Regions from separate parts of the Paeniglutamicibacter antarcticus genome, predicted to be linked through region 1. Evidence: riboswitches for the same ligand, from Rfam matches in the RefSeq annotation. Region 1 holds a riboswitch; each other region holds the start of a gene.
What was found. A riboswitch is a leader RNA that binds a small molecule or an ion and turns the genes downstream of it on or off. The one in region 1 is predicted to bind S-adenosylmethionine.
Positions count from the first base shown of each region.

Region 2: another riboswitch for S-adenosylmethionine. It lies ahead of ABEA12_RS01375 (hypothetical protein); the one in region 1 lies ahead of ABEA12_RS00395 (hypothetical protein).
Region 3: another riboswitch for S-adenosylmethionine. It lies ahead of ABEA12_RS01630 (ABC transporter substrate-binding protein); the one in region 1 lies ahead of ABEA12_RS00395 (hypothetical protein).
Region 4: another riboswitch for S-adenosylmethionine. It lies ahead of ABEA12_RS08475 (bifunctional o-acetylhomoserine/o-acetylserine sulfhydrylase); the one in region 1 lies ahead of ABEA12_RS00395 (hypothetical protein).

Region 1 covers NZ_BAABLK010000002.1:80,214-85,083, forward strand. Annotated here, with positions in the region: gene ABEA12_RS00380 (aminotransferase class I/II-fold pyridoxal phosphate-dependent enzyme) at 1-522, shown strand, start outside; gene ABEA12_RS00385 (PDR/VanB family oxidoreductase) at 519-1,526, shown strand; partial or broken gene ABEA12_RS00390 (succinate--CoA ligase subunit alpha) at 1,727-1,891, shown strand; gene ABEA12_RS00395 (hypothetical protein) at 1,987-2,271, opposite strand; SAM riboswitch class IV at 2,295-2,425, opposite strand; gene ABEA12_RS00400 (zinc-dependent alcohol dehydrogenase family protein) at 2,592-3,647, shown strand; gene ABEA12_RS00405 (DEAD/DEAH box helicase) at 3,671-4,870, opposite strand, start outside.
Region 2 covers NZ_BAABLK010000005.1:90,727-95,596, forward strand. Annotated here, with positions in the region: gene ABEA12_RS01355 (amidohydrolase) at 1-777, shown strand, start outside; gene ABEA12_RS01360 (APC family permease) at 774-1,760, shown strand; gene ABEA12_RS01365 (APC family permease) at 1,770-2,144, shown strand; gene ABEA12_RS01370 (histidine phosphatase family protein) at 2,225-2,836, opposite strand; SAM riboswitch class IV at 2,883-3,007, shown strand; gene ABEA12_RS01375 (hypothetical protein) at 3,106-3,456, shown strand; gene ABEA12_RS01380 (acyl-CoA thioesterase) at 3,453-3,917, opposite strand; gene ABEA12_RS01385 (App1 family protein phosphatidate phosphatase) at 3,918-4,870, opposite strand, start outside.
Region 3 covers NZ_BAABLK010000006.1:29,776-34,645, forward strand. Annotated here, with positions in the region: gene ABEA12_RS01620 (ABC transporter permease) at 1-399, opposite strand, end outside; gene ABEA12_RS01625 (ABC transporter substrate-binding protein) at 407-1,261, opposite strand; gene ABEA12_RS01630 (ABC transporter substrate-binding protein) at 1,200-2,072, opposite strand; SAM riboswitch class I at 2,177-2,271, opposite strand; gene ABEA12_RS01635 (DUF1345 domain-containing protein) at 2,719-3,330, shown strand; gene ABEA12_RS01640 (LLM class flavin-dependent oxidoreductase) at 3,396-4,799, opposite strand.
Region 4 covers NZ_BAABLK010000027.1:138,194-143,063, forward strand. Annotated here, with positions in the region: gene ABEA12_RS08460 (hypothetical protein) at 1-83, shown strand, start outside; gene ABEA12_RS08465 (hypothetical protein) at 167-460, shown strand; gene ABEA12_RS08470 (VOC family protein) at 528-1,172, opposite strand; SAM riboswitch class IV at 1,339-1,454, shown strand; gene ABEA12_RS08475 (bifunctional o-acetylhomoserine/o-acetylserine sulfhydrylase) at 1,527-2,873, shown strand; gene metX (homoserine O-acetyltransferase MetX) at 2,888-4,018, shown strand; gene ABEA12_RS08485 (SHOCT domain-containing protein) at 4,062-4,433, opposite strand; gene ABEA12_RS08490 (SGNH/GDSL hydrolase family protein) at 4,613-4,870, opposite strand, start outside.

The DNA of each region.
Region 1 (4,870 bases):
GACAAGTATCCGAACCTGCTGATTCTGAGGACCTTTTCAAAGGCGTACGGCCTGGCCGGAGCCCGAGCAGGCTACCTGCTCGCTCACACCGACATTGCGGCGAACATCAGGGCAGTGGCGCCTCCGTTCGGGCTCAGCTCGCTGGCCCAAGCCGGTGCCGTTGCGGCCTGGGCCGATATCGATTATCTAAAGGCCTCGGTCGCTGAGGTGGTGGCCGAGCGAGATTATCTGGCTTCCGAGCTGGTTGCGCGAGGGCTGGAGTTTCCGTCCAGCGGTGGAAACTTTGTGTGGATTCCCGCCGGATTTCGGTCGTTGGAACTTGAAGCCGCGTGCGTTGCGCATGGGGTCTCCGTGCGCGCTTTCCAAGGTGCTGGTGTGCGGGTAACGATCTCGGTGCGTGAGGCATCGGAGGCCGTCTTGGCTGCGTTGGATTCTCTTTCCACTTTGCCGTCAGGACAAGCAGCATCCCCCATCGCGGCGCCGTCCGCACCAAAAAACCACAGCACAGGAGGTGCGTCGTGACCACCGCAATCGACACCGGACTGGTCCCGGAACCACGAGAGGGCCCACCCATCGGAGGCGACGGCTTTTTCGAGGTGGAAATCGCCGAGATCCGCCGAGAATCCGATTGCGTGGTGTCTCTGCACCTGGAACATCCCTCAGCGACGCCGTTGCCGGCGTGGACCCCCGGCTCGCACATCGACGTGCTGCTGCCCAACGGACTGCTGCGCCAGTATTCGTTGTGCTCCGAACCGGGCACCGGGCGTTGGCGGTTGGGGGTGCTGCGAGAACCGAGCGGCCGCGGAGGGTCGGCATTCGTGCATGACGACCTGCAGCCAGGGGCCAGAATCAAGGTCCGCGAACCGAGGAACAACTTCGCACTCGGGCATGCCAACGAGTACCTATTCATCGCCGGGGGCATCGGGATCACTCCGATCCTGCCGATGCTCGCCCAGGCCGATGCGGCCGGGGTTCCCTGGAGGCTGGTCTACCTGGGCCGAAGCCTGGACTCGATGGCATTTACAGCGGAGCTGGCACGCTACGGGGACAAGGTGCATTTGCATGCCGATGACACCGCTGGCTTGTATCCGCTAAAGGATTTGTTGGGATCCACCGATGCCGACTTCCACACGTACGTATGCGGTCCCGGGCCGCTACTTGACTTCATCACGTCCCTGACTACAGGCTGGGACGACAGAACCCGGTTCCACTTTGAGCGGTTCGTGGCCGACCCCGCGGCCACGCTCCCGGCAGACGGGGACCACGAATTTACGGTTGAAACCACGACTGGTGTTGAGGTCCAGGTGCCGGTGGGCACCAGTATTTTGGATGCTTTGGCGCAAGCCGGGATCCCGGCCTTAAACTCCTGCCGGGAGGGGATCTGCGGGACCTGCGAGACGGAAGTCGTTTCGGGGGAGATTGACCACCGCGACTCGTTGCTCTCTGAGGAGGAACGCGACGCCGGGGACACTATGATGATCTGCGTCTCCCGGTGCAAGGGATTGCGTATGATCCTGGACATCTAGGCCGGTCAGAAGCCTATCTGTTTTCGAAAGCCCGTCGGGATTCACGAAGAGCTTTGGAGGTCGATTGCCAGGGTCTGAGGGCGGGGCATGTGGTCAGGTTCGCGATGCCAAGCGACGTGGCCCACCCACGGTACTCCCTAAAAGACTCTCGTTGCCTAGTCCAAGGCAACCAGAAATGGTCTCGGGTTCCGGGCCTGAGCACCGGCCCGGAGCCCGAGACCATAAGCCATGCTGGCGCCGTCGTCTCGGGCTCGGCCGGTACGGCACAGGCCAAGAAGGAAGCACTCGAGGCTGCCGGTGTGAAGGTCGGCAAGACCCCGTCGGAAACCGCGACGCTGCTGCGCGAAATCTACGCCGCACTCTAAGCGTGTGGATCGCCCTTTCGGTGGCGGCCTCCTTGCTACTCACCTAGCAAACGAGGCCGCCACCGGTCTTTTTAGTCCTGCCGCGCCTGATCTTCCTAGCTGCGCAGGCGGAAGAATGAGCTCCCGACCAGCTTGTGGGCCCCGGGAAGAAGGACCACCAGCAGCTCGGGGTTGAATTCGACCTCGAGAGGCCCGTGGCCGGCCATGGCCGTGAAGAGCTTGTGCGGCGCCAGCGCTTCTAAGACCCACTCGCGCGGCCCTGCGCCCACATGCAGCAGGCCGGTATCGTCGTGGACCTCGATCCATGCGGTGATCCAGTCGCCGGCAAAGCGCGGCAATGGATTGGTCTGCGGTGAAGAGGCCAATGTTGGGCTGTACATGATGGCGCACACGTCCTTGGGGTTCGTTGTCCTTGCCCTTCGCGCGGGATGCAACCGAGGGGCCGCTTCGTCATCCGAACCACCCACCGTGCAACTATGGGGTTGGTATCTGGCCGGTCGGAGCCTTGCCGTGCGGCAGCCAGAATTCGTGAAGCATTACCAACTGTACTTGGCCGCGGGCACGATTTGCGAGCAACAGGGTTTCCCGGGCAACAAACGGTCATCAACGCGAGGTTGATTGTGGTTATACGTTGCAGAACGAACACGAAACAGGCATAGGCTGGATCGTGGAAACACCAACCCGACCTTGCGGAGGAAGAATGCGCGCCACCTTGATCCACGGACCGCGGGACATCCGCGTCGAGGACTGCCCATACCCGCAGCTCCTTGCCGACACCGATGCGTTGGTGCGGGTCACCGCCGCCTGCGTCTGCGGTTCGGACCTATGGCCTTACCGCGGCGTCACCGAGACGACGGAGCCACGGCGCATCGGCCATGAATTCATCGGCGTCATCGAAGCCGTCGGTTCCAGGGTCACCAGCCTGGCGGTGGGGGACTTCGTGGTGGCACCCTGGGCCAACAGCTGCGGTTCCTGCCCTCCGTGCCGCAACGGAGTCCAGGTGGCCTGCGAGCACCGGGCCACTTGGGGCGGTACCGACGAGCACGGGCTGCCCGTTGACGGTGGTCAGGGAGAGGCGGTGCGCGTTCCCAACGCCGAGGGAACGCTGGTTCCGGTACCCGGGGTCAGTGATCCCGATGAAAAGCTGTCAAAGTCCTTGCTGGCGCTTTCCGACGTGATGGGCACCGGGCACCACGCGGCACTGGGAGCGCGTGTCGCACCGGGCCGCACGGTGGTGGTGGTCGGGGACGGAGCCGTGGGGCTCTGCGGGGTGCTGGCCGCCAAGCGACTGGGCGCCAGCCGCATCATCGCGATGGCCAGGTACGAAGACCGTGCCGCTCTGGCACGCGGGTTCGGGGCCACCGACGTGGTGGCCGAACGCGGCGCCGAAGCCGCGGAGAAGGTGCGCGGGCTGCTCGGTGGAGTCCTTGCCGATTCTGTGCTTGAATGCGTGGGAACCGCCGAGGCGATGGACCAGGCGCTGGCCTGCACCCGCCCCGGTGGCGCGCTGGGGTTTGTGGGGGTACCCCACGGCCAAGATGGACTGCCGATGGGTGTGCTGTTCTCGAAGAACATCTCGGTGGCGGGCGGGGCGGCCAGTACCCGCGCCTACCTGCCCGAGCTGCTCGAAGACGTGCTGGCCGGATCGATCAACCCCGGCCTGGTCTTCGACTCCGTCATGGGCCTTGAGCAGGCACCCGAGGCGTATGCGGCCATGGACGAACGCCGCTCCATCAAGGTCATGCTTGTGCCATAGGCGCCGGGGGAGCAGCTGTGCCTCTAGCGCAGCAGCTCCCTGATGTCGTCGGCGTTGAGCACCTTGCCGAATCCGGCACCCTCGTCCATGACCGAGGAGATGAGCTGGCGCTTGGAATCCTGCAGCGCCACCACCTTCTCCTCGATGGTGTCCTTGGCGACCATCCGGTAGACCATGACGTTGCGGGTCTGGCCGATGCGGTGCGCCCGGTCCACTGCCTGGGACTCGGCTGCCGGGTTCCACCAGGGATCGAGCAGGAAGCAATAGTCGGCTTCGGTGAGGTTCAGCCCGAAGCCGCCGGCCTTCAGGGAGATCAGGAACACCGGTGCGGCGCCGGACTTGAAGGAATCGATAACCTCCGCGCGTTTGCGCGTAGAGCCGTCCAGGTAGGCGTACGGGGTTCCCGCGGCGTCCAACCGGTCTGCTGCCTTCTTCAGGAAAGACGTGAACTGGGAGAATATCAGCGCGCGGTGGCCCTCGGCCAGGACATCCTCGAGTTGCTCGAAGAGCACGTCCAGCTTGGCGCTGGGGACATCGGCGTAGTCGGGATCCACCAGGGACGCATCCAGTGCCAGCATGCGCAAAAGGGTCAGTGATTGGAAAATCGTGAACCGGTTCTTGTCCATGTCGGTGACCAGGCGCAGCACCTTCTGGCGTTCGCGCTGCAGGTGCGTGTCGTAGACCCGGCGGTGTGCCTCGCCCAGTTCCACGTGCAGGACCTGTTCCTGCTTCGGGGGCAGGTCGGTGACCACGGCGGCCTTGGTGCGGCGCAGCATGAAGGGTCGGACCCTCCGGCGCAGGCGGGCCAAAGGCTCGGGCAGTCCCTGGCGTTCAATGGGGCGTTGGTAGTTCTCCGCGAAGCGCAACGCCGAGGGGAAAAGCCCGGGTGCGACGATGGCGAAGATCGACCAAAGCTCCATGAGATTGTTTTCCATGGGTGTGCCGGTGATCGCCAACTTGAAGCGTGCCGGCATGTCCCGGGCCACGTGGTGGGCCTTGGTCGCCTTATTCTTCACAAACTGTGCTTCGTCAAGGATCAGCCCGGCCCAGGTGATGTCGGCATAGGCGTTGTCATCCAGGCGCAGCAAGGTGTAGGAAGTGACGACGATGTCGTTCTCGCCGGCTATGGTCGCCAGCGAGGCCGCGGCCCGCGACTCGGTGTCGGTGATCGTGGCTACACGCAACGACGGGGCGAAGCGTGCCGCCTCGTCCTTCCAGTTCGA
Region 2 (4,870 bases), on a different contig from region 1:
GACGGGATCATCGAATCTCATACAGCCCACATGATCGATGCCTACTCAGATTGTCCCGACAGCCACGGTCTGCCCAATTGGAACGATCAAGCACTCGTCGACGCTGCCATTGCCGTAGATGCCCTGGGTTTCCAACTGCACATGCACGCAATCGGCGACGCCGCAGTGCGCCAGGGCCTGGACACCATTGAAGCAGTGGTTGCGGCCAACGGCCCACGCGACCGCCGCCCCGTGATGGCGCATTTGCAGACCATCAACCCGATCGATTTGCCACGATTCAAGGATCTGGACGTCATTGCAAACTTCGAGCCACTTTGGGCGCAGCAGGATCCAGTGATGACTGAACTGACGTTCCCTCGCTTAGGTACCGAACGCTCAACACGGCAATTCCAGATCGGTGAGATTGCAGCTTCCGGCGTCAGGGTGTCATTCGGCAGTGATTGGCCGGTTACCCACCACCACCCCATGCAAGGCATTGGCACAGCAGTGACACGCACTGGTTCAGCCGATCCTGCTAGCACTCCGTTGGCAGGGGCATCCTACGACGTAGCAGCTGCTCTGGACTCCTACAGTACTCAAGTGGCCTACCAGGCCTTTGCAGAGAACAGTCGTGGCATCCTCGCCACAGGGCAGATCGCAGACTTGGTTTGGTTGGAAAGTGACCCGCGCATCAGTGAGCAACACGAAGTTGCAGAGCTCAATGTCCTCGGTACTTGGCTCGCTGGCATCCCTACCCACCATGTAGCACCCAAACCAGTATTGGACGGAACACGATGAACACCAGTAAAGTCGCGCAAACATCCACAGCAAGCGGTTTAAAAGGCAATCGTCCCACCCAACTCAAGCGAGTGCTGGGCGTCCCGTTCTTGGTACTCTTTGGGCTAACTTACATGGCGCCGGTGACCGTGTTCACCACATACGGAGTGGTGACAGGGGTGACCAACGGACACCTGCCGGCTGCCTACATCGTGGCACTTGTAACCATGCTGTTCACAGCGTTCAGCTATGCACACATGTCTCGAGCGGTGCCCCAAGCTGGTTCCGCGTATGCCTACACCCAGAAGGCTTTTGGCAGCAGCGTGGGATTCGCCACCGGTTGGACATTGATGCTCGACTATCTATTTATCCCTATGATCAATTTCATGCTGATCGGGATCTACCTCAACACGCAGTTCCCTGGAGTCCCCGCGTGGATATTCTCCATTGTGTCGCTGGCTCTAGTGTTGGGTTTAAACGTCATTGGCATTAAGTTCATCGGCAGGTTAAGCGCTACGGTGGTCGCCTCTTCAGTGCTCATGATCGGCATCTTCGTAGCTCTGGTGCTCAATCAAGTATTTAGCACCGATGCACCAAGCCTGCTGGCACCTTTCTCATTTGGTGTCGACGGTCTCGGTCCAATCTTCTCGGGTGCTGCCATCCTGTCTCTCTCGTTTCTAGGCTTCGACGCAATTTCAACATTGTCGGAGGATGCCAAAAATCCGAGTAAGTCGATCCCAGCATCAATCGTGCTTACCACGCTGGCCGGTGGAACGATCTTCATCATCGTAGGTTGGGCCGGAGCCCTCGTTCATCCTGATCACACCACGTTCACAGACTCAGATGCCGCAGGCGTCGAACTCATGGCGGGGGTCGGCGGGGTAGCGCTCACAGCGATCTTTGTGGCGGTCTACGTCGTGGGAGCCTTCGGCTCGGCTATGGCTTCTCAGGCCAGTGTGACCCGAATCCTCTACTCCATGGGCCGAGATGGACTATTACCATGACGTCTGGGTATGCTCAACCACCGTTTCGCAACCCCGGTATACGCAACGTTGGCGGTCTCTTTGGTATCACTGACATGCCTCTTCGCCAGCCTGGAGCTTGCTGCCTCTGTGGTCAGCTTCGGAGCGCTCGTGGCATTCTCGATGGTGAACCTCTCCGTCATCAAGAACTTCTTCATCGATGCCGAGGCACGCGGGCCTCGCTCAATAATCATTTATCTTCTGATGCCGCTGGTTGGCTTTGCGTTGACCATTTGGCTGTGGACTTCGCTTTCTGGAACCAGCTTGGGCGTAGGTCTGACCTGGTTCGCCCTGGGCACCATTTTTTTGGCTGTTCGAACCAGAGGATTCCGGGTCACTCCCCCGAAGCTGAGCTTCGAGGACTGACTTCACCCGGGATTTAGCAATGCCGCCCTCGTCGCGTTCCACAGCAGCGAGGGCGGTGATTCCGTTTATGGGAATCATTCCTAGTCCAGGTGCCTGTCCTGCCAGCGGCGAAGCCTCCAATTGGAACCCGCCGCCGTCTCCAGTGTGACCACGCCGGTGTTGGCCAGTGGCAGCGGTGAGAGCAATGTCGAATCGAAGTTGATGCTCCGGGTCGCAAGCCAGGTCACCAGCATCGCGGCGTGGCTGACCACCACCAGCTTTCCCGCACCCTCCGCCCTGGCACCTTCGATGACCGCGTCAAAGCGTTCCAGTGCGCTGCGACCGTCCTCCCCGCCCGGGATCTTGGCCTCCAGGTCTCCCGATAACCACCGCACGAATACATCGCGGTAGGCAAGCTGGGCGTCGGGGTCGTTGCGCATTTCCAGTTCCCCGGCGGAGATCTCGGTCAGCCCGGCGTGCTCGGCCACGTCCAGGCCCCGGGAGCGGGCCAGCGGAGCGGCCGTCATCTTGGCGCGCAGCAAAGTCGAGGAATACACCGCATCGACGTCATCGCCCTCGGTGCCCAACCGTTCCACCAAGGCTTCGGCCTGGGCCAGCCCTGTTTCATCCAGCGGGGCCCCCGGGGCTGCGGTATCAAGTGCCTGGGCCAGGTTCGAGGCGGTCTGGCCGTGGCGGATCAAGATCAGTCTCATGCCTTCAGCCTAAATCGTCGTACGGGTTTTGCTAGGATGAAAACAGCTTCACGAGATGCGTACCAGCCCAGGGCTCCGACCCGGGACGCACACCAACCCCATGCTTCACGGGTGGTTCGGATGACGAAGCGGTCCTTGGCAGCAGCCGCTGCCTGGGGACAAGAGCACACGAAAGGCGCCCCCCATTGCGCAACCAGCCACTGACAGCTGAACCCTGCACGTCCTACCACCGCGGCCACCACACCCACCCCGGTGCCCTCAGGAGACTGATGACCCGTCCCACGTTGTGGGCCCCGGCCGACATCGAGGTCATGCGGACCTTCAATTTGGAGCTCACGCTTCATGTCTTTGCGGCCGGTGCGCACCAACGTATCCATACCCACGACATCGGCGCCGTCCATCGGCTTTTGCGCATTGCGCCAAGACCCGGGTCCGGAGGTTCGGTGGGCCGGGTGAATTTCCTCAACGGCGCGATCGCACTGCCGGCGGATCCTTCGCTGGGCGCCGGCCTGCGGTATTTCTCGTTCACCACCGAGCCGCTGTCCCCCTGCCGCTTCGAACGCAACGAGTCGCTGGCCCGGGACTTCGAGGCGTTAACCGCCGACCTGCAGCTGTCCTAGCGGAAGATCGGATCGGCGGAGTAGCGCCCCAAGGCTTGCCTGCTCGCGGCATCCAGGCGCAGCAACCGCTGGGTGCCAACGGAGAAGAACGCCAGGGTGGTGGCGGCTCGCACGCGCACCCCGCCGTCCACCGGATCGTGGAACTCGTAGCAGATATCAAAGCTTGCGGCCTTGATGGTGCTGATCCACAAATCCACGCAGGCCGGTATATTGCGGTAATCCAACGGCTTCAAGTACCGGACCCGGTGCTCGACCACCAGTATCTGCGTGTTTTCAGGAACCGTGGAAAACAGGTCGACCAGCGGTTCGGTGCCTGGCTTGCCGGTGCCTCCGGGCACCCCAAAACCGGCAATGCGCGCTTCTTCCATCATCCGGACCAGGTTCACGTTGTTGATGTGGCCGTATGCGTCCATGTCGCCCCAGCGCATGGGGACGTTGACGCGGATCTTCGCATCGCTCACCTACATCGTTCCTTGCGCGCCGTCGGAACTAATGATGGCCAGGGACTCCAGCTTTTCAGCGATGCGTGCCCCATCCGGCTCGTAGACCCATGGCACGCCGGGGGTGGAGTTCAGCAGCCCCTGGCTGCGCCCGCCGGCGAGCACCGCCTCGGAAGGTGTTAGCTGGCGGATCACGATGGCCTCGACGTGTTCCGGGAAACGCCTGGCGAATTCGGCGTAGAGGTAGGGGTCGTGCTGGCCGTCGTCACCGATCAGCAGCCACTTCATGTCCGGGAACTCCACAGCCAGCCGACGCAGCTGGTCTGCCTTGTGCTGCATTCCCGAACGGAACCAGCCGCGATCGGTGGGGCCCCAGTCGGTCAACAGCAGCGGCCCCTGGGGATACAGGTTGCGCGAGAGGAAGCGAGTCAGCGTCTGGGCGACGTTCCAGGCACCGGTGGACAGGTAGAAGGTAGGAGCACCTGGCTTGTCGCGCATCAGCCGCTCCATCATCACCGGCATCCCGGGGGTTGCCAACCGGGCATGTTCGGAAAGCACGAAGGAGTTCCATGCCGCCAGCAGCGGGCGGGGCAGGGCGGTGACCACGATGGTGTCATCCACGTCCGAGACCACTCCGAATCCGGCAGCCCCGTCGACGATCAACACCGGCGAGGTGGCAGCGGGGCTTCCCTCGGTGTGCAGGGTGATGTGGTGCCAGCCAGGTTCCAGCGTGGCAGCAACTTTGACGTCGAGCACTCCCCCGCGGTCGGCCTCCACGAAAAACCGTTCACCGTTGATGTGCACCTCGAGTTTCCCGTGCGGGACGATCGGGGAGACGAAATTCCGCCAGCCGCGCACCCCGTCGGCAAGGACCTTGGCACGGTGGCGCGAGTCCTCGAATGCGCCGGGCTTGGCCAGGACCACGCGGGCGAAGATGCGCACCCACCCGTTTTCGGCGTTCGAGAGGCCGTAGC
Region 3 (4,870 bases), on a different contig from region 1:
GAACCGCTTCAACCACGTCCGACGAGCCAACGTGGCCGAAGCGACCAGCACAACGGCAAACACCACAGCCGTGGCAAAGGCGCTTGTTGCCAGCAATAGCGTCGAACCGACCACGGCACCGATGCGCTCGGCGACGGGCTGGCCCGAGGCCAGGGAATAGCCGAAGTCTCCGCGAAAGAGACCCGCCAGCTGGCTGGCGTACTGCACCAAAAGTGGCTGGTCGTATCCATACTGGGCCTTCATCGCTGCGATGGTTGCTGGGTCGGCCGCGGCATCAGCCGACAGGAAAATCGTTACGGGGTCATTTGGAAGCAACTGCACGGCCAGGAAGACCAATGTGTAGGCAAGCCAAATGACCAGCAAGGCTTGTCCGATGCGGCGGGCGATGTATGCGGCCATGGGTCAGCTACTTTCCGGTCTTCCAGGCGCCCTGGAAGATCGGGGCGGTTCCGGAGGTGAACTCGACGTGGGCGTCTGAATTGCCGCCGTAGACCTGGACCTCGTCCCAAAGGACCAAGGCCAGTGCCTTCTCACTGACGAGCTGGCGCTGTTCCTCGGCGATGAGTTCGTTGTGCTCCGCTTCGCTGGTCGCTGCGCGTTCCTTGGCAAACAGGGCGTTGAGCTCGGTGTCGGCGTTGAGGGTCTGGGTGTTGTTCTCGGGACCGAAGACCGGTCCAAGTCCCCCGTATGCGAATTGGCGGGTTCCGAAGAACTCGATGTTGGGGTCGATCATTGCGGTGGCAAGGAACGTGTTGTCCGAGGCACGGTTGATGAGCTTGACACCAATTTCACGCCACTGTTGTTCGATGAGCTCGAATGCCGGCTTGATGACCACCGAGTTGTTGGAGCTGGTCACTGTGACCTCCAGCTTCTTGCCATCCTTTTCGCGCACGCCGTCGGCACCAACAACCCAGCCGGCTTCATCGAGGAGCGACTTGGATTTTTCCGGCTCGTAGGCCAGGTCCGCGGAAAGGTCGATGAAACCGGGCGCTGCGTGGTTCAGCACCGAATCTGCCACGACATAGCTCTCGGAGAGGACGGTGTCCTTGATGGACTGCCGATCGATGCCTGCTTGGAGCGCCTGGCGGACTTTGGCATCGGTAAGCTTGCCGCTGCCGATGCGCACCGCGGCCATGTTGGTCGTCAAATCAACGCCTTGGGCTGGCAACACATTGTCCCCGCTGCTCTTGAGCGCCTGCTCATCGACCGGCTGCAGCCCGCGCACCAGGTCGACCTGGCCTGTTCTGTACCGCTCCAGCACGATGGGCAACCTCGGGCAGGTACTTCACCACAAGAGAGTCCAGGTATGCGGCTCCCTGGTTCGCCGCGCTCTCCGGTGCCCACTTGTAGTCCTCGCGCTTGGCGAAGGTGACTTCCTCATCGGTCTTTTCGGATTCGAATACGAAGGGCCCGGATCCGATGATCTTGGCGATCGCAGACTGTCCAGCGTTGTCGAGCTTGAGTGTGTCAGGGGAGACAAGACCGGCTGTTACGGAGGAGGTGGCACGCAGGAAGTTAGCGTCGGGCGCCTTGAGCGTCACCTTGACCTGGTTCTTCCCGATGACCTCTGCGGATTTGTAGGCACCAAAGTCCACGTTCGGTGCGATCTGGGCGGCCTTGACCCCAAGCCCCAAGGCATCCAGGTTCTTCTTGACAGCCTGGGCATTAAGGGCGGTGCCATCGGAGAAGCTGACCCCGTCACGAATCGTGAAGGTGAATTCGGTCTGGTCCTTGTTGGCGGTGAAGTCGGAGGCTATCCAGCCCACGAGCTTGCCCGATTCGGCATCGAAATACGTCAGGCGGTCAAGAAGGCTGTTGAGTACGTTCGCTTTCTCATAGAAGCGTGCGGCCTGTGTCTGCCAGTTGCTGATGGGAGTCACCTCCGCAAAAACGAAGGCTCCGCCCTGCACCGGCTCATTGCCGATGGGACTGTTCGGTGCTGCATTGCCGGCGTCTTGTGTCCCCGATCCGCATGCACTGAGCGCGAGCGTTGCCGCGGCGAGCATCGTCAGGACCTTGACGCCGGTACCGGCGTTGCGACGTCGCTTCGCAGGTGGGTTGGTGTTGCCCATGGTGTTCCCTCTCGGTTAACCCGAGGAATGCCGCCACATGGCTGGTCGTCCGCTTACCGTCATGGGCATGACGGTTCGTAGTGGACCGGCGCAGAGTTTGGCTATCTCCATCGGTCCTGGCGGTAGCACCGGTCCCCAATGACGGGGGTGGTTGCTGCGGCGTCAACGAGCCAGGTCTCTCAGCCGCTCTGGATGGTGTGTTCGGGTGTAGCCTTGCGCCACTGTCGAACCATTCAAGTCTGTTGCAGATTCTTCGATATGACCAACCGAAAGGTCGCTTCCGTGAAACAAACCGACGCATAGCGTCGATTGTGAGGCGTATTCATGTCATAAATCTTTACAAGTCGGACTGTGAAGCGTCAACGTAATCATTCTTGCGTCATGGGCTGGTCATGTTGATAATCCGGTCCTTGTTCGGATTCGGGCTGATCGCCAGAGGCTTGCAAGCTGACAACGCTGCATGACGCCAATCTCGGCGGGTCCATCTGCAGGGCTTTGGCGCTGCGTCCGGATTCGCTCGGAACACCGCCGCTGCACGTGTGCCAACCGAGGTGTGAACCATAATCCGAAACCAGCGTCCAGTTACGGAACGTGGCAAGATCACCTCATGAAAGGCACACGCACACGGCGTGCAAGGCATCGAAGGATGCGCTTGCTGGGAATGCTCGTCGGCGGAATCACCGCCGCCGGATTAGCCGGGGTCCTGGGCCAGTGGAACTACGCGCCGGCCGTTGGATGGACAGCGGCGGCACTGATCTACAACGCATCGGTTTGGCTGACCATTGCATCGATGGGTCACGCACGCACTTGCGACGACGCCCAGGAAGAAGACCCGGGGGTGCAGGTAACCGACCTGTTGATCATCCTGGCCGCCATCGGGTCGCTGGCCGCAGTGGCGTTGGTGATGGCCAGCGGCAGCAACCTGAGCGCATCGGCCAGGTTGCCCCTGGCCCTGTTGGCTTTGACCTGCACCGCAATGTCGTGGTTGATGGTCCATACCCTTTACACGCTGCGTTACGCCAGGATCTACTACGCCGGTGCACCAGGGGGGATCGATTTCAACCAGGACGAGCCGCCGCAGTACACCGACATCGCTTACATGGCCTTCAGCGTGGGCATGACCTACCAGGTCTCGGACACCTCCATCACCACGCGCGAGATGCGTTCGGCGGTCCTGCGTCACAGTTTGCTGGCATTTCTTTTCGGCACCGGCATCCTGGCCACCACCATCAACCTGGTGGTCAGCCTTGCCGCATGAAAGGCCTTGGGAGTGGACACACCATGGTGTGACCACTCCCAAGATTTCATCTGAGCGTCCGCGGCCTAGCTGAGAAGCGCGTTGGAGAACCGGTAGTTCGCCGCACGGTGCGAATCCTCGACCCGGTCGCCCCGGCCAAAGAGCTTGTTGCGCAGCGTGCCTTCGACGTAGTCCTTCGGGTATACGCCACGGGCCTGCAGCTCAGGAACGATGAATTCGACGATGTCCTCGAAGGTGCCCGGCGTGATGGCGTAAGCCAAGTTGAATCCATCAACGTCGGTGTCCTGGACCCATTCGATGAGCTTGTCGGCCACCTCCGCCGGGGAACCGACGGTGATGGGGCCGAAGCCGCCAACACCCACCCATTCGGCAAGCTGGCGGATCGTCCACGGGTTGCCGGCATCCCCGCTGGCCTTCTGGAAGGTCGCCACCGAAGACTGGATCGCATTGGACTTTACATCGTTGCCGATGACGTCGTCCGGGGCATAGGTGGACAGGTCGATGCCCATCCAGCCCGAGATCAGCGCGAGGGCGCCGTCGATGTCGGCATAGGACTTATAGTCCTCGAACTTGGCCTGCGCCGCGGCGCTGTCCACGTCCGTGATGATGGTCTGCATGGCGTAGATCCGCACGTCGTATCGTCCACGCCCGGCCGTCTCGGCCGCGTCACGGACCTTGGTGACGGTCTCCTTGAGCAGCTCCTTGGTCGGCGAGGTCACGAAGACAGCCTCCGCGTTTTCGGACGCGAACTTCAGTCCGCGCGGGGAGGTGCCTGCCTGGAACACCACCGGGGTGCGCTGCGGGCTGGGCTCGGTGATCGCGATGCCCGGGACCTTGAAGTACTTGCCCTCGTGTTTGATGTCGTGGACCTTGGACGGATCGGTGAAGATCCCGCGCTCGGCATCGCGCACCACGGCGTCCTCTTCCCAGGATCCCTCGAGCAGCTTGTAGACGACTTCCATGTACTCGTCGGCGTGGTTGTAGCGCTCGTCGTGCTCGAGCTGGTCCTCCTGGCCCATGTTCCGGGCGGCTGAGGGGAGGTACCCGGTCACCACGTTCCAGCCGATGCGGCCCTTGGTCAGGTGGTCGAGGGTCGCCAGTCGGCGGGCAAACGGGTACGGGTGCTCATAGGCGGTGCCTGCGGTGACGCCAAAGCCGAGGTTCTCGGTCACCGAGGCCATGGCCGATACAAGCATGAACGGGTCGTTGACCGGAACCTGCGTGCCGGCACGCAGCGGGACCTCGTTGGAGCCGCCGAAAACGTCGTAGGTGCCCAGCACGTCGGCGATGAAGATGCCATCGAACTTGCCCTTCTCCAAGGTCTTGGCGAGATCGGTCCAGTAGGACAGGTCCTTGTAGTTCGCGGACTTGTCCTTCGGGTGCCTCCACAATCCCGGGGACTGGTGTCCCACGCAATTCATGTCGAAGGCGTTGAAACGGATCTGGCGCTTGGCAGGTGGGTTGCTCATGGGTTTGTCCTTTGCGAAAGAGGTGGATGTTTGCCGATTCGAATCCTGTCGAACCGGTGGGGTGGCTTTTG
Region 4 (4,870 bases), on a different contig from region 1:
CATTCGTGGTCCGCTCGGCCGAAGAAGCCGTTGCCGCGGTGCACAATAAAAATGGTTTCACCGAACATTCCCCGCAGGACTAGCCAGCGATTCCGGGTGCGGGACCCTGCGGCCGTTCGGCTGATGAGCAGATTCGCTCCCAAACCCGAAGAAAGCGAGGACGACCATGCCCAAGCTCATGGGCTCCAAAACGATGCTTGTCCTCGGTGCGGTGATGGCCCTGGTTGGAGTGGGACACCGGTTGGTCATCGGTGCGCAGTGGGGCTGGTATTACGAGGCAACGCTGCCGGTTGAGGATGCGATCCCGGGGGCGGGCAACTTGTTGCAGCAGGTCTTGTTCATCGGCGGCCTGTTCCTGCTCATCGGTTCGCTGATAGTGCGGCACTTCGAGATCCTGAAAACCGAAGTGCAACAGGCCTCCCGCCCGGATGCGCCCGGCTCCGGCAAAACCAGAACTTAAGCACTGTGGACCCCACCGAAAAGATTCAATGGGGTCCACAGTGCTGGTGGCTCGTCGCGCTGTATCGTTAGAGCGTGATTGCACCCTTGGGTGTTTCAAAGGTGACCGAGAGGATTCCAGGTATCCCGTGGGGTGCCTGCCAATCCACATCTACGTCCCCTACCGGTAGCTGCTCGGGCTGTCCGAGCCAGTCTGCGACGCGTTCGCTGGATCCGGCAATGCTGATCGAAGAGATCTTGCCTACCGGGTCCAAGGCCTTTGACGGGTGAAGGTCTTCGGTTCCCTCATCCCAGCGCAGCAGATACGGAACCTGCGGATCGGCGATCAAGCCATTGATGCCTATCTGGCGCCAAGTGAGTTCCTGTCCGTCGGGGAACTTTCGGTTTCCCGGAACGGAACCCCTGCCCAGACGTTCCTCAGCCGGAGCCAAGTCGTCAACGGCAACGCACCAGCCCATCCAACCGCCGCCGAGTTCGGAGCGGGCGCGAACGGCCTGCCCAAACGGCGCCTTGTCGGAGGACGGGTGATTCAAGACTTCGACAACTTCCAGATACTGACGATTCTTCAGCGGGAAGATGACATTGCGCGTACCAAAACGTGGGTGTACACCGCCCTTTACAGATTCGAGTCCAAGGGCCTCGCCGATCCGGGCGGCAGTTGCCGCGAGACCGTCGGGTCCACAAGCATAAGAAACATGGTCCAACCTCATCATGTGTCAATCATGGCACTTTGTGACCTTGCTCTCGACTTAGGTGGACCTAACTTGCATTTAAGCGCCGTCGGGAAATCGCCTTCAGGGCGCGGGGGACACAGTCGGCTGGTCACAATTTGAGATGTGCTTGCGGACTCATGGTGTCGTGGGCCAGACTTATTGACAAGGTCATGAGTTTCAGTAAAAAGCCCCGGCTTGCTGAACGGCAACCCTCCACCGCGGTGGGGTGCCCCGGGTGAAGACCAGGCCCTGCGTCAAGAAGACGTAGGACAAGCGCGGGAATGCACCAGCACATAAACGACTCCATGACGGAGCCGGCAATGGGCATACCCCTGAATCCTTGAGGGGGAAGCAATGAGCCAAGATAACTGGTCATTCGAAACACGTCAGATCCACGCAGGGCAGGAGCCCGACCCGACAACTGGTGCACGCGCCCTGCCGATCTACCAGACCACGGCCTTCGTGTTCCCGAGCGCGGAAAGTGCAGCTGCGCGGTTCGCCCTGACCGAGCTCGAACCCATCTATACCCGCCTCGGCAACCCGACCCAAGATGCAGTGGAGAAGCGCGTCGCCAGCCTCGAAGGTGGCGTTGGAGCACTCCTGCTGGCCTCGGGACAGGCGGCCACCACTTTCTCGATCCTGAACATCGCCGAAGCCGGCGACCATATCGTGGCAAGCCCCAGCCTCTACGGCGGCACCCAGAACCTGCTGAAGCACTCATTGCGCAAACTGGGCATCGAAGTCACCTTCGTCTCGGAGCCCGATGACCTTGAGGGATGGCGCGCCGCGGTCAAGCCAAACACGAAGGCATTCTTCGGCGAAGTGGTTTCCAACCCGCGCCAGGATGTGCTCGACATCCGGGCCGTCTCTGAGATCGCCCACGAGGCCGGTGTCCCCTTGATCGTCGACAACACCCTCGCCACCCCGTACCTGATCCGTCCGATCGAGTGGGGTGCGGACATCGTCGTGCACTCCGCCACCAAGTATCTCGGCGGACACGGCACCGCGATGGCAGGTGTCATCGTGGACTCGGGCAACTTCGACTTCGCCGCCGACCCGGAGAGGTTCCCCGGCTTCAACACCCCAGACGAGTCCTACAACGGCCTGGTCTACGCGCGGGACCTTGGGGTCAACGGAGCGCTCGGAGCCAACCTTGCCTATGTGCTCAAGGCACGTGTGCAGTTGCTGCGTGACCTTGGATCGGCCGTATCCCCCTTCAACGCCTTCCTGATCGCCCAGGGCCTTGAGACGTTATCGCTGCGCATGGAACGCCACGTGTCCAACGCCGTGCAAGTGGCCCAGTGGCTTGAAACCCAGCCGCAGGTGCAGCGCATCATCTATGCAGGCCACCCCTCAAGCCCCTGGTTCGAGCGCGGACGCAAGTATGGGCCCAAGGGCACCGGAGCGATTGTCTCCTTTGAGATTTCCGGCGGCAGGGAGGCCGGACAGGGCTTTGTCGATGCCTTGAAGCTGCATTCCCATGTAGCCAACCTCGGGGACGTCCGTTCCCTGGTGATCCACCCGGCTTCCACCACGCATTCCCAGCTCACCGACGCGGAGCAGATCGCCGCCGGTGTTTCCCCCGGACTGGTGCGCTTGAGCGTGGGCATTGAAAACGTTGCGGACATCATCGACGACCTGAAAACCGGATTTGAGGCGGTAGCGTCGTTGGCAGGTGCTGAACTGCAGGCCACCCGGTGAGTGTGGAGGCCGACGTGGATCTCTATGACTCGGAAACCTTTGCGGCGTTGGACTATGCCCCGGACGGGATCCTGAAGCACCTGAACACCGGTGCCTATACCTTTGAAACCGGTGCCACGCTTCCGCAGATCGTGCTCGGTTACGAAACCTGGGGCACGTTGAACAAGGACGCGTCGAATGCGGTTTTCGTTGCCCACGCACTGACCGGGGACAGCCACGTTGCCCAGGGTGCCTCCAGCGAGGCCGGGTGGTGGGATGGCTTTGTGGGTCCGGGCCAGACCGTGGACACCGAGCGTTACTTCGTGGTGGCGGCCAACATGGTTGGCGGCTGCTCCGGAAGCACGGGCCCGGCCAGCCCGGATCCGAACGGAAAGGCGTGGGGCTCGCGTTTCCCCTTCACCACCATCAAGGACTCGGTCCGTCTTGAATCCCGTTTGGCCGATGCCTTGGGCATCAAGGTGTGGCACACCGTTCTTGGCGGTTCACTGGGTGGGGCACGGGCCCTTGAGTGGGCAGTGGAGTTTCCCGAGCGGGTGCGCAACTGCGTGGTGGTTGCGGCCACCGCCGAGTCGTCGGCCGAGCAAATCGCTTTCGCGCAGGCTCAAACCGCGGTCATCCGTTTGGACCCGGACTTTGCCGGAGGGGACTACTACGAGAACGAACGGGTCCCGTCGGCGGGCCTGGGAATTGCGCGGCGCATTGCCCACATCACCTACCGCACGGCGGCGGAGTTGGATGTCCGCTTTGGGCGGGCAGCGCAAGGCGCGGAAGAGCCTGTTGCCGGGCCCGGGAAGGGCCGTGGCAGGTACCAGGTTGAAAGCTACCTTGACCACCAGGCCGACAAGCTGGTGAGCCGCTTTGATGCCAACAGCTACGTTGTGCTCACCGAAGCGCTCATGAGCCATGACGTGGCCCGGGGCCACGGGTCCATGCAGGGGGCCCTCGGGCGTCTTGGCGGGGTGAGGTTCCTGGTGGGGGCCGTCGACTCGGACCGTTTGTACTGGCCCGAGCAGTCGGAGTTGCTGGCCCGGAGCCTTCCGGATCCCTGCAACGTCCACTACATCACCTCACCCATTGGCCATGACGGCTTCCTGACCGACATCGAGCAGCTTCGTGAAGTCTTGAATCGGGAGATCCTGACCTAGCAGGTTTCGTGCAGGAGGCGTCGGCCCACTTGCGGAGGTGCGGCTATTCGGTCAGGATCTTTAGTCGTGCCTTGTCATACTCCTCGCGCGTGATCACTTGCCGGGCCAACAGGTCGCTGAGCTCTGCCAGGCGTTGCTCGCGGTTTTGTTGCGGAGCGAGCATCCGTGAATTTGCCGCCCTGGTGGCCAGCTCCGTTTGCAAGGTGAACGGATCAAAGCCGGCACGCCTGCTGGCGTTGTAGTTCCTGACCCCCACAAAGATGATGAAGCCGACGGCGGCCATAAAGAGAACGGCAAAGACGAGCATGAAAACCGGGAAGGCGTCAAAGACTGCGCCGCCGGGGGAAGTCTCCTGGCCAATCATCCCGAAGTCCGTAAACTCCGGGTCATCCCGGAACGGGTTGAACTCATCCATGCGACTTCCATTCTCACGTTGCCGATCCTGGCGGGAAGCCTAGGATCTGTCATTGGATGAAACCAGTGAACCATATCCAAGCGCCTTGTGGCGGGCAGCGGTGGATCCCTCGCCATACCGTGAGCAGATACTTTAGGTGCCGATGCTTCTCGTCGAGGGCAAAGCGGGGAGTAGCGGTACTAGATCGCCGGTCCGTTGCCCAGCGAGGCGTTGGGAGGTTGCTCAGTGAACGGCGCGGCCAACGGGCGCTTGGGGGAGATGCCGTCGCCGGAGGACTGGTGGCGAATGCGCCGCACCACCCACGGGGCCAGATGTGTGCGGGCCCAGATCAAGTCATCGCGCCGGGCGCTGCGCCAATTCTTGGGTTCGGTCTGGCTCGGTTGAACGTGTTGCATATTGTGTGGCACGTTGAGGGCATCAAGGGCCATCGCCGCAAT